3 regions of the Pseudoalteromonas nanhaiensis genome follow, and region 2 is predicted to be linked to each of the others. Evidence: predicted binding sites of a transcription regulator. Region 2 holds the regulator's gene; each other region holds the start of a gene.
What was found. Region 2 encodes LexA, which represses DNA repair genes until DNA is damaged. Its sites were predicted from a motif close to TACTGTATNNNNATACAGTA; they were not measured.
Positions count from the first base shown of each region.

Region 1: the regulator LexA is predicted to act here: its motif matches at 1,727-1,746, upstream of ACSFVZ_RS07820 (YebG family protein).
Region 3: the regulator LexA is predicted to act here: its motif matches at 1,718-1,737, upstream of ruvC (crossover junction endodeoxyribonuclease RuvC).

Region 1 is NZ_JBPNYQ010000006.1:88,526-92,936, forward strand. Features, by position in the region: gene ACSFVZ_RS07800 (chorismate mutase) at 1-247, shown strand, start outside; gene dsbB (disulfide bond formation protein DsbB) at 375-893, shown strand; gene ACSFVZ_RS07810 (DUF6170 family protein) at 893-1,195, shown strand; gene ACSFVZ_RS07815 (ComEA family DNA-binding protein) at 1,219-1,512, opposite strand; gene ACSFVZ_RS07820 (YebG family protein) at 1,800-2,102, shown strand; gene putP (sodium/proline symporter PutP) at 2,165-3,676, opposite strand; gene ACSFVZ_RS07830 (EAL and HDOD domain-containing protein) at 4,047-4,411, shown strand, end outside.
Region 2 is NZ_JBPNYQ010000024.1:29,822-34,232, forward strand. Features, by position in the region: gene ctaD (cytochrome c oxidase subunit I) at 1-580, opposite strand, end outside; gene coxB (cytochrome c oxidase subunit II) at 577-1,722, opposite strand; gene lexA (transcriptional repressor LexA) at 2,160-2,777, opposite strand; gene ACSFVZ_RS17010 (PaaI family thioesterase) at 2,938-3,375, shown strand; gene ACSFVZ_RS17015 (hypothetical protein) at 3,383-3,763, opposite strand; gene ACSFVZ_RS17020 (hypothetical protein) at 3,922-4,411, shown strand, end outside.
Region 3 is NZ_JBPNYQ010000042.1:5,469-9,879, reverse strand. Features, by position in the region: gene ACSFVZ_RS20080 (ABC transporter permease) at 1-1,658, shown strand, start outside; gene ruvC (crossover junction endodeoxyribonuclease RuvC) at 1,788-2,312, shown strand; gene ruvA (Holliday junction branch migration protein RuvA) at 2,314-2,934, shown strand; gene ruvB (Holliday junction branch migration DNA helicase RuvB) at 2,942-3,946, shown strand.

The sequences.
Region 1 (4,411 bases), on a different contig from region 2:
AAAACAACAAGCCGGTTCGTTGGCAGATGCACTGATGATTTTTAAACACCATCAGATCAATCTCGTAAAGCTTGAATCTCGCCCTGTACCTGGTAACCCATGGGAAGAAGTGTTTTATGTCGACCTTGAAGCGAACCTTGATGACTTACATGTTAAACAAGCGCTCGAAGAGCTAAAAGAACACACCCAGTACACCCGTGTATTAGGCTGTTATCAAAGTGAATCATTACAAGCAGTAAGCGTTTAATCCACCTTATTCTATTAGTTAAATAAAGGAGCCAACAGGCTCCTTTTTGTTTAATTTTATCGCAGAGACTTGCACCCCCTTCCCAGTGTAAGCATAATCTTGAAAACATTTTTAAACTGGAACATACATGAATTGGTTAGCAGAATTAGCAACTAAAAGAACACCTTGGCTATTATTAGCCGTGATATCCTTAGCATTTGAAATCACCGCATTGTTTTTTCAATACAATATGGGTCTTGAGCCATGCATCATGTGTATTTATCAACGTACAGCAGTATTAGGCTTACTTGCTGCAGGTGTTATAGGTGCGATTAACCCGCAGGCGATGGTATGTAGAGTAGTAGCATTTGTCAGTTGGGGTATATCAGCAATTTGGGGTTATTTTATCGCCAAAGAACACATTGCAATGCAAAACAACACTGATCCTTTTGCATTCAGCTGTGCTTTTGAACCAAACTTTCCGAGCTTTATGCCTCTTCATGAGTGGATCCCAAGTTTCTTTGCTGCTACTGGTGATTGCGGCAATATAGATTGGCAGTTTGCATCGCTGAGTATGCCAGCTTGGATGGAAGTGATCTTCGCTGCGTTCTCTGTCGTATTTTTAGTGGTTATAATTAGCCGCCTTGTATGCAAAAAGTCACTGTAATGATATATTTTTTTACCAGTCAAATTCCTGAATTAAAGGCCTTTAAAGTGAGGCAGCGCCAGCAAATCATTGCCCTTGCACTTAGCCATTTGAGCCCTATGCACAAAATCACTTTATCTGTCTGTAAACTTGCTTTTTTGGCACCACTATTTTTAGGGCTCGCGTATTTTGAAGGATGGATGCTTCTGCCCTGGTTACTGTTAGCGGGGGTAAGCTATCCGCTTCTAACCACACCACTCGAAAATATATTTGCATTGCCACATCTGCAAACCGCTATTAAAGAATACAAACAGGGCTGTTAGGCCCTGTTTGACAGAGTGGCTTTCTAAAGCGTAATTTGTCCCTTTAATTTTTGGTAGAGTTTCTCACCAATCCCCTTAACCTCTTTTAGCTGTTCGACAGTTTTAAAGTTACCTTGGCTCTTACGATATTCAATAATTGCTTTGGCCTTTGCTTCACCAATACCTGGTAATTGAGTAAGCTGCTCTAACGTGGCTTTATTCAAACTTACTTTTTGTAGCTTAACATCTGCAACATCAACAGGTTTCGCTGCAAGTGCAGCTGTGGCGGGCAAAAGCGCAAGGCTTGAAGCTAACAATAGACTTGATAATAATTTCATATTTTCCTCCATGATGTCCTTACTTGGACAACTAATTTCCTTTGTTACCAAACACTCGCTCCATCGCTTGTGTTTTTAAAATTATAGGCCTAGCAGTTTTCCGATGCTTGGATAGATTTTAGGTAACAATTTAAATTAAGCTAATTTCGCTTTCTTTGTCAAATGATAGAAAGAAAAATGTAAGTTGCTACTTGCAAATAATGCCACAACACATTACTGTATATAAAAACAGTAATCAAGATGGCGATTTTACGCTACAAATGCCACGCTTAAATGCAGGAGAGATCATGGCTGTTGTTGTTAAATATGTTGTAGAAAGAAACGGAGTCGAGCGCATGACGTTTACTACTAAAAAAGAAGCTGATGCGTATGACAAAATGCTCGACATTGCTGAGTCATTGGAACTAATGCTTGAAAAAGTTGATGTACCATTAAGCGAGCAACAAATTGAGTCACTGGCGCTTGAAATGGCAAAAGAAAAAGACCAATTTATGGCTGTACTCAAAGGTGCAAAAGAAGCACCTGCGAAGCCTAAAAAGGCAAAGTCAGACGATAACGTTGCAGATATAAAAGAGAAAGCTGCAAGCTAACCATTCGCTATAAAATTAAAAAAGGGCAACATCTGTTGCCCTTTTTTGTGTTTAATCAAAAACTACAGTGATGATTCAACTTCATCAAATAAGTCTGTAATTTCCTTTTTCGGCTCGGCTGTCATAAGGCTTACAACAACAATCGCTATCGTTGATAAAATAAAGCCAGGGACAATCTCATAGATGATTGCACTTAGAGCTTGGCCGTCAATAGTGATTGGCGCGTAAATCCAAAACAACACTGTTGCTGCACCAACAACCATGCCACTGATTGCTCCTTGTAAGTTCATGCGCTTCCAGTACAAACTAATTAGCACAAGCGGACCAAATGCAGCACCAAAACCAGCCCATGCATTACTTACTAAATCAAGGATTGAGCTGTCACGGTCATACGCAAGATAAATAGCAAATAAAGCAACCAAAATAACGCTGATACGACCCACTAACACTAGTTCTTTTTGTGAAGCGCTACGATTTAAGTAAATCTTATAGAAATCTTCTGTTAGTGAACTTGAACATACTAATAGTTGCGACGAGATAGTACTCATGATCGCCGCTAAAATAGCAGCCAATAAGAAACCCGCAATAAGTGGATGGAAAATAAGCTCAGATAACACCAAGAAAATCGTTTCTTTATCATCGATTGGCATTTGATTTTCAAGCATGTACGCTGCGCCAAATAAGCCTGTAAATACGGCACCAATAGCTGAAAGCGTCATCCACGACATACCTACACGACGCATCGTTGGCATATCTTTAACAGAGCGAACTGACATGAAACGAACAATAATATGTGGCTGACCAAAATAGCCTAAGCCCCATGCCATTGCAGAAATAATGGCAATTGTTGAACCACCAGCGAACCAGTCCATCATGTTAAGTGCATGTATTTCTGTTTCTTTAGGAGAACTTAATAATAAGTCATAGCGTGCATTTGCAAGCGTATCCATAAATGGTTGATCAAGCATAGTGTAGGTTGCAATAGGCACCGCTAACAGCGAGATAAACATGATACAGCCTTGCACGAAGTCAGTTAAGCTCACTGCTAAAAAGCCACCAAATAAGGTGTAAAGCACAACAACACCCGTAGTAATGTACAAGCCCATTTCATAACTCATATTAAATGAGTTTTCGAACAGCTTGCCGCCCGCGACAACTCCTGATGAGGTATATAGAGTAAAGAATACAATGATAACGACTGCAGAAATAACACGTAAGATATTTTTATTATCTTCAAAACGGTTTGCAAAGTAATCAGGGATAGTTATCGAATCATTGGCTTTTTCGGTGTAAACACGTAACCGAGGTGCCACTAAAAAGTAGTTAGCCCATGCACCAAGCACTAAACCGATTGCAATCCAAACCTTGCTTAGGCCAAATAAGTACATTGCACCTGGTAAGCCCATTAATAACCAACCACTCATGTCTGATGCACCCGCTGAAAGCGCCGCAACACTTGGAGATAAGTTACGTCCACCTAGCATATAACCTGACACATCATCTGTTGATTGCTTATAGGCATATAGCCCTATTCCCAACATTACGATGAAGTATAATGCTAACGAAATTATCATTCCTGTTTCCAAATTAGCCTCCAAAAATTAGTTAATGTTGGCTTTTAATCCGAATAATGACTCGCAAGTTATTTAATTATAAGACATTATTGGGGTAAAAACCGATATCACTCATGACTATACCACGCTTCGACACTATAACTCCAATGGTGCCGATAACCAACTAAGTTTACATTTACAACGATACGCTAACAAAATTGTGATATTTAATCATAACTTATAGAATTTCATTACGATTTATCCTAGTCTTAACGTTAAGATAAAATCATAATTTATCCCCATATCTTGTCATTTTATTAATGCTATTTTAGATACAATGGCATATATTGCGAGGGGATAATGAAATAACTGATGTGGACAAGCTTGGACTATGTATTTTTACGCTGCGCGCCAACCGATTTTAGATAAGGAAAAGAAACTAGTCGGCTACGAACTCCTCTTTAGGGATGGAGTAGATAATGTGTTTCCAGATATTGATGGCGATGAAGCAACGTCACGGCTCATTGAAGGCAGCCAATTTAACTTTGGTTTGGAAGACTTAACAGACAACAAACCTGCTTATATAAACTTTACGTTAGAAACATTACAAAAGGGTTACCCGTTATTATTAGGTAAAGACAATGTTGTAGTTGAAATTCTTGAAACTATTCAACCAGGTAAACGATTACTGGCTCTTGTCAAAGATTTGAAAGAAAGAGGCTATACGCTAGCACTTGATGATTATATTCACCAACC
Region 2 (4,411 bases):
TGCCGGGCGCTCGCATATTAACGATAGTCACAATAACGTTAATCGCGCCCATGATTGAACTAATACCCATGATATGTATAGCAAACACAAACAAGGCTGTATTATCGTTACTATAGGTCGTTGAAAGTGGCGCATAAAAAGTCCAACCAAATGCAGGGCCACCACCCGGCATAAGTAACGAAGCCAACAAGATTAAAAACGCGAATGGTAAAATCCAAAAACTCCAGTTATTCATCCGTGGTAGCGCCATATCGGGTGCACCGATCATCATAGGCACCATCCAGTTAGCAAGCCCTGTAAATGCCGGCATTACCGCACCAAATACCATTATCAAACCATGCACTGTGGTCATTTGGTTAAAAAAGTGTGGATCGACTAGTTGTAAACCAGGTTGAAACAATTCAGCGCGGATCACCATTGCCATCGCGCCACCAATTAAAAACATAGTGAGCGAAAATATCAGGTATAAACTGCCAATATCTTTATGATTGGTGGTGTAAAGCCAACGTTTGAAACCTTTTGCAGGATGATGGTCATGATGCGCATGCTCAGTGGCTTGTTCATTAATAACGTTGCTCATTCTTTCGCCTCCGTTGCTGCATCGATAGCTGCTTGAATTTGACTTGGTTGAATCACATCGCCTGTGTCGTTACCCCATGCATTTCGCTTATATGTGATAACCGCAGCAAGTTGCTTAATTGAAAGCTGTTTATCAAATGCTTGCATCGCTGTACCCGGCTTACCATGTAATACGATGTCGATGTGGTCTTTTACATCTCCAAGCACAATTGGACTCCCCTTAAGAGCAGGAAACACTCCCGGCAAGCCCATTCCTGTAGGCTGATGACAAGCCGCACAACTTGCCATATAAACTTGCTCCCCAAGAACCATTAATTCTTCTTTCGGTAGTGTTTGATCTAATAAAGCCGCATCAGCTGCTGCAGCATTGGCCTTTTCTTGCTTAGCCTCTGCTAGCCAGTTAGCAAATTCGTCTTCAGGCAACGCTTGCACAACAACAGGCATGAAACCATGATCTTTACCACACAACTCAGCACACTGACCCCGGTAGATGCCTGGCTCATTTATGCGTGTCCATGCCTCATTGATAAAGCCCGGGTTCGCATCTTTTTTAACCGCAAAGTCAGGCACCCACCATGAGTGAATAACATCATCTGAGGTCATTAGAAAACGAACTTTTTTATTGATAGGAAGTACTAAAGGCTTATCAACCTCAAGTAAGTAATGTTCTGTTTTGTCAGCTTGGTTATCTATTTGGTCTTTTGGAGTAGATAGAATTGAGTAATAAGCAATGTCTTCGCCCATGTACTCGTAATGCCATTTCCACTGTGAGCCCGTTACTTTAATTGTAATATCGGCTTTAGAAGCATCTTCCATCGCTATCAGTGTTTTTGTAGCTGGAATTGCCATGGCGATTAAGATCACAAATGGTATGGCAGTCCAAAGAATTTCAACCTTGGTACTTTCGTGGAATTGTGCAGGCTTGGCTCCTTTCGACTTTCGATGGTGGATCAAAGCCCAAAACATCACCGCAAAAACGATGATGCCTATCACACAACAGATAATGAATATCGTCATGTGTAATTCATAAACACTATTACTTATATCAGTCACCCCTTTACGCATATTAAATTGGCTATTTGCCAATGCTAACTGCACAGGTGCGAGTAATATAAGCCACAAGGCATAACGCAGTTTACCCATGTGACGGCTCCTTTTAATGCTATTGCAAGACGCAAAGCGAAAAGGCGATACAACAAGGTGCCCATTCGTTTTTTTTATTGTTCAGAGCGACTACGTATCATTTTGACCCAGCGATGATACCAACCCTATGTTTAACACCTAGCACATTTGAGTGTATTTTTATTAATCAGGTGTTAATACACTGTATTAACCAATTAGTTAAAAAATGAGCAATAAGCAAGTTTTAGTAGTAATAAATGTTTATTTTGGTGCAAAAATAACAACTATAATCAGCGCGTTATTTTAAAATGAGAGGCAGAGTGAGAGTAAAAAAAGAGTGAAAAACTGCGCCATATAAGGCTTTATACAAAGAGTAAGGGTTTACAAATCAATGCTAAATAATAAAAAACAAGCAACGCACCAAATTACAGCAATTTGGTGCACTATTTTAGAAACAGTTACATCCAGTCGGCATTACGAATAACACCCACCGCTAACCCTTCAATATTGAAAGATTCATGCTCAAGATCAACTTCAATTGGCGAAAATTCTTCGTTTTCAGCATGTAAAAATACTTTACGCCCAGCTTTTTCAAGACGCTTAACAGTTACATCTTCATCAACACGAGCAACAACAACCTGACCATTTTCAGCAACTTGCGTTCTATGTACTGCGAGTAAATCACCATCCATGATGCCAATGTCTTTCATACTCATACCATTTACACGCAGTAAAAAGTCAGCCGCAGGTTTAAATAGTGAAGGATCAACCTGACAATGACTTTCAACATGTTCTTGCGCCAAAATGGGCTCACCCGCTGCAACTCGTCCAATTAAAGGTAAACCTAATTGCTCAGGTTCGTCTTCTTCAATTAATTGAATACCACGACTCGCCCCAGGCTTCATTTTGATCATGCCTTTTTTTGCCAGTGCTTTTAAATGCTCTTCGGCAGCATTGGCACTTTTAAAACCCAATGTTTGAGCTATTTCAGCACGCGTAGGTGGCATGCCTGTATCTTTAATAAAGACTTTAATTAGTTCTAAAATTTGCGATTGGCGTTTTGTTAATGGGCGCATACAACTGGTTTTCCATACAGTACATTTAACTGTGAGTATATACAGTTATCTGAAAATCGCAAATTTAAATTAACGCCATCATATTGCTACAAAACTAACATTGAACCAGGTATAAAGATGCCATAAGGTATTATTTTTAATTTGCAGGCAAGGAAATACAATGAGTATTTGGCATCAACCAATCACACTAGAGCTTTGTAAAAGTTTAGAGCAAGGGATCACCGGGCAAGGTACTTTAATGAAAACCATGGGCATTGAGGTGACTGAAATTGGTGATGATTATTTAGTGGCGACTATGCCTGCCATTCCTGAGCATCATAACCCTATGGGCATGGTACATGGCGGAGCGAACGTTGTGTTAGCCGAGACAGTGGCAAGCTATGCGGCTAACTTTGTGGTTGATTTCAATAAATTTTATGCTGTTGGCCAAGAAATTAATGCCAACCATATGAAAGCATCTCGTAAGGGTGTATTAACGGCTACAGCAAAGCCTCTTCATTTAGGTAAGCGCACTTCAGTGTGGGATATTAAAATTACCAATGCCGCAGGAGAGCTTTGCTGCGTATCAAGAATGACCGCAGCTGTTGTAGAGCGCTAAGCTCAGGCTATTTTTCGACTGGATAAATCGTAATTTCAACCCCTGCGCCAATCGCTGAAATACGCAGCAAAGTATCAGCATGCAGGGCTTGATTAAAACATTTTGGTGAAACGCCTGATTCAAAGCCAATATCAAATGTACGTTTAGAGCACGATAACCACTGCTTAAGAGCATTTCGTGAACACGATTCAATTAATTCACACAACTGATTAATCGCTTTGTCTGGTGTACTGATATCAGCAGCAGCCTCAATACGCGCTAGTTGACGGTATTCATCTTGGTCGTAATGTAAAACCATGGCATTTTTCTTTAAATCAGCAACAAGTGCACTAATATCGTGCTTTGATTCAAGCTCCAGATCCACATTTAAAAATTGAATTTCCGACATACTCTCGTTTTTACCCTCTATTGATATCGACTGAAACTTTAACTCAGTTTTGTATATATACCAAATCTAGAATACAGTTAATGCGACATTATGCCGCATTGGCAATACAGTTAAACAACCTAAAATAGCTCCCATACAACAATAATAACGGAGTAATGATGAATAAACGCATGTTCAAATATGCTCGAAAAGGGCATAAATGGCTTGGCTATCTGCTAGCCATTCAGCTACTTCTATGGCTATCGGGAGGCTTAGTAATGAGTTCACTCCCCCTCGAAAAAGTGCATGGTAAACATTTAGCAAAACGCAGTTTAGATAATCCATTTATGATAGCCGATTACACAGCATCAGTTGATCGGATAACCGCCCAATTTCAACAAATAAAAGCGATTAACTATAGTCACTTTTTAAATGCACCAATCATTGAAGTTACTACTGAGCAAAGCACTGTCAGCTTTAATGGTCATACTGGAGCTCCCATGGCAAAACCCAGTGAGGCTGAAATTATCGCGAACGCCAAAGCACACTTACTGATTGATGCCAATGTTTTGCAAGTACAGCAATTAAAACAAGGCCCCCGCGAAGCTGCACATAAACAAAACATATGGCAAGTTCGTTTCGATGATTGGCTTGCGACAACCATATATT
Region 3 (4,411 bases), on a different contig from region 2:
AATACGACCCTGTTGCCATGATGAAAACACTCGGCGGTAGCCGCGCTATGATCCGTAAAATATATTTACTTCATTTGAGCCTTGTTTGTTCAATGTCGGTGATCGTTGGTTTGCTGATTGGTTATGGATTGCAAGCCATTGCAACAGATTATCTAGCACAAAGCATGGGCTCAGTACTTCCTAGTGCATCGGCTAAACCGTGGATTATTGCAATTAGCACAGGTTTAATTTGTGCAATTATGTTCTCGATTAAACCATTACTCGATTTATTTGATATTCCGCCGCTGCGAGTACTGCGTCGTAACTTAGGCGATCGTTTATTGGTCAGTAAAATACACCTTGCTATGTCGGCACTTACTGTATTTTTACTGATGTGGTTATTTAGTAATAATATTAAAATAAGCGCTATTTTGTTTCTCTCTACAGCGTTTTTAATTGCTGTGTTGTTTGGTTTATCAAAGGTTATATTTGGTGGCGGTCGAAAGCTCGGTTTAAGCCCTGGTAATAGCTGGTCTTTGGCGATTGCGTCTATCCAAAAACGCGCCAATGTGAATGCTGTGCAATTGATTAGTTTTGCTTTGGCTATCAAACTGTTGCTGTTTTTAATTGTACTTAAGAACGACATGATCTCTGACTGGCAATCGCAATTACCGGTTGATGCGCCCAATTCATTTTTAGTAAATATAACAGAGCAAGAACTAGAGCCAATTACGAGCTTTTTAGCAGAGCGAGATATGCCAACCTCTGACTTTTATCCGGTTGTCCGTGGCCGCGTAAACGCCGTTAATGGCGAACTGGTTGCTCGTGAAGTCTCACAAGAAGACAATGAAAAGAAAGATGAAGAAGCCCGTTCCGGTATTGGTCGTGAGCTAAACCTAACTTGGCGTGAAGATTTACCAAGTCAAAATGAGCTTATTGATGGCACATGGTTCACAAAAGATTCTGTCGCTGAAGCTTCAGTTGAAGAGTCTATGCTTGAACGCCTCGATGTTAAATTAGGCGACACATTAACCTTTTTGATTGGTGCACAATCGTTTGATGCCAAAATCACCAGTGTGCGCAAGGTTAATTGGACAACATTAAAGCCGAACTTCTTTATTATTCTAAGTCCTGATGTATTGGCGAGTTTCCCTGCTACTTATATTTCATCGGTAAATGTAAAAGCAGATAAAAAGCGCGAGTTCAATGAGCTAATGCGCCAGTACCCAACGGTTAACGTGATAGATGTTGAAAGCTTTATAAAGCAAATCCGCTCAACCATAGAGCAAGTATCGTTAGCGATTGGGTTTGTGTTGGCAATTGTTGTTGCCTGTGGTGCTCTAGTGCTTATTTCACAAGTACAAGCAAGTTTAGGCGAGCGTATGCAAGAGATAGTTATTTTGCGAACCTTAGGCGCGAAAGGTCGCTTAATTAAAAACGCCACCTTATATGAGTTTTTACTATTAGGGGTCACAGCAGGCTTAGTCGCAGCCATTGTTAGTGATGTTGCATTATTAATAGTACAAAGGCAGATGTTTGAATTAGCAGGCAAACTGCATCCGCATATTTGGTTAATTGGCCCTGCGGTAGGGGGCTTATTTGTGGCATGTTTGGGTTATTTAATGATAGCCAGAACAATGCGCAAAAATACTCAAGGCTTATTGCGCTCGCTGGCATAAGAGAAAGCTGTGTGAAAAATGCTCGCAACTGCGGGCATTTTTTATGAATTGCAATTGGTTACTGGTAATTTATACAGTGCTCTGGCATTATTAACTGCAGATAATAATGATAATAGACGGGTCAGTTAGTTGGCGATTATTTTAGGAATTGATCCTGGTTCACGATTAACAGGGTATGGTGTGATTGCCCATCAAGGTGCAAAGTTTACCTATTTAGGAAGTGGTTGCATTAAATTAGCCGATCACGATTTTCCGGTGCGCTTAAAAATGATTTACCAAGGTATTAGCCAGTTGGTAGAACAATTCTCTCCAGATAGCTTTGCTATCGAAAAAGTGTTTATGGCACATAATCCAGACTCGGCACTTAAACTAGGCCAAGCCCGAGGTGCAGCAATTGTTGGTGCTTCAATGGCTGAGCTGCCAGTTTATGAGTATTCGGCACGACAAATTAAGCAAGCAGTTGTAGGTAATGGTGGAGCCGATAAGTCGCAAGTACAGCATATGGTTAAAAATATATTAAAATTACCGGGCACTCCGCAAGCCGATGCTGCTGATGCCTTGGCTATTGCTATTTGTCATGCTCACTCAGAACAAAATTTAATAAAACTTGCGGGGAGCGCTAGCAAAACCGTAAGAGGACGATTAAGGAAGTAATATGATTGGTCGATTAAATGGCTTACTAGTTGAAAAACAGCCACCAGAAATTCTTATTGAAGTAAGTGGTGTAGGCTACGAAGTACAAATGCCAATGACCTGTTTTTATGATTTACCGGCAGTGGGTGAGCAAGCGATTATTTATACCCACTTTGTAGTACGTGAAGATGCCCAGCTATTATTTGGTTTTAACAATAAAACTGAACGCGCTTTATTTAGAGAGCTATTAAAAGCCAATGGTGTTGGCCCTAAACTTGGCCTTGCCATTTTATCGGGAATGTCGGCGCAGCAATTTGTAACGTGTGTAAATAATGAAGATGCGACCACTTTGGTTAAACTACCGGGAGTTGGTAAAAAAACCGCTGAGCGTTTAGTGCTTGAAATGAAAGACAGGCTTAAAAATTGGGGTAATGACTTATTTACGCCATTTAGCGATAATGCGGTTATTGAGCCTGCAAGTAATAATACACTTGTGGCAAATAACGCTGCCGATGATGCTGTTTCAGCGCTTGAAGCGTTAGGTTACAAATTACCGCAAGCACAAAAAGCGGTTAAAGCAGTTAATAAACCAGATATGACGACCGAGGTTCTAATTAAAGAAGCTCTAAAATCAATGTTGTGAGTAAACCATGATTGAAGCAGATCGCTTAATTGATGCATCTGAGCAAAGTAACGAAGACAGTGTTGACCGTGCTATACGGCCAAAGCTTCTTAACGATTACACAGGCCAGCCGCATGTTAAGCAACAAATGGAAATTTTTATTGAGGCCGCACGGCACCGTGGTGAAGCACTCGATCACTTATTAATATTCGGTCCACCGGGTCTTGGTAAAACGACTCTTGCTAACATTGTTGCTAACGAGCTTAACGTAAATATTAAAACGACGTCTGGCCCTGTACTCGAAAAGGCAGGGGACCTTGCTGCACTTTTAACAAACCTTGAAGAAGGTGATGTACTTTTTATTGATGAAATACATCGGCTAAGTCCACAAGTTGAAGAGATTTTATATCCGGCGATGGAAGATTATCAGCTGGATATTATGATTGGTGAAGGCCCTGCAGCGCGCTCAATAAAACTCGATTTACCGCCATTTACATTAATTGGCGCAACAACACGGGCAGGATCACTTACCTCACCGCTAAGAGACCGTTTTGGTATTGTACAGCGCTTAGAGTTTTATTCTGTTGAAGACTTATCAAAAATTGTTGCACGTTCTGCTAGCTTTTTAAATTTAACCATGTGTGATGAAGGCGCGGCAGAAATAGCCAAGCGCTCGCGTGGTACACCTCGAATTGCAAATCGTTTGTTGCGCCGTGTGCGTGATTACACCCAAGTACGCTCAGATGGTAAAGTAAATGCTTCGGTGGCTGAGCAAGCACTCGATATGATTGATGTTGATAAAAGTGGCTTTGATTATATGGACCGTAAATACTTGCTTGCTATTATCGAAAAATTTATGGGCGGCCCAGTTGGTCTTGATAACCTCGCTGCCGCCATCGGCGAAGAAAAAGAAACCATAGAAGATGTAATAGAGCCTTTTTTAATACAGCAAGGTTTTATTCAACGCACTCCACGCGGACGACTTGTCTCGGATATTGCCTACCTTCACTTTGGTTTAACACCCGATAAATAATCAAACCTAAAGCTTAGTAACAAGTTTTTTATTTATAAGTTTCGAGCAGCTCAAAAGGGCTGCTTTTTTAATTTAGGTAACTTGGTTTTATTTATTAGCAAGATAGGTTTTACCGCTTACCGCTTACCGCTTACCGCTTAGTATCATTTTAACATCTGTAATTCACATGCTGTTAAGTTAGCTGTAGGTATTCTCGTTCACGTTTGCTCAGGCAAAAAAAAGCCCGCATAAGGATGCGGGCAAACAACAAGTTGAAGGAAGTAATCTTGGAAACTATGGTCAATTTGAACGAGGTTTTATCCTGTGCAAATTAACCTGGAGCAATACGAAACATCATAATGCAAAAAACTGAGCTTAATGAAAGACTCTTTCATGAGGTTGCTAGCTCGGTATAGGTAAATAATACGCAATGAAGGATTTTTCTTCAAACTAGAAAAATTTTATTTTCAGATAAAAAAAACTAAT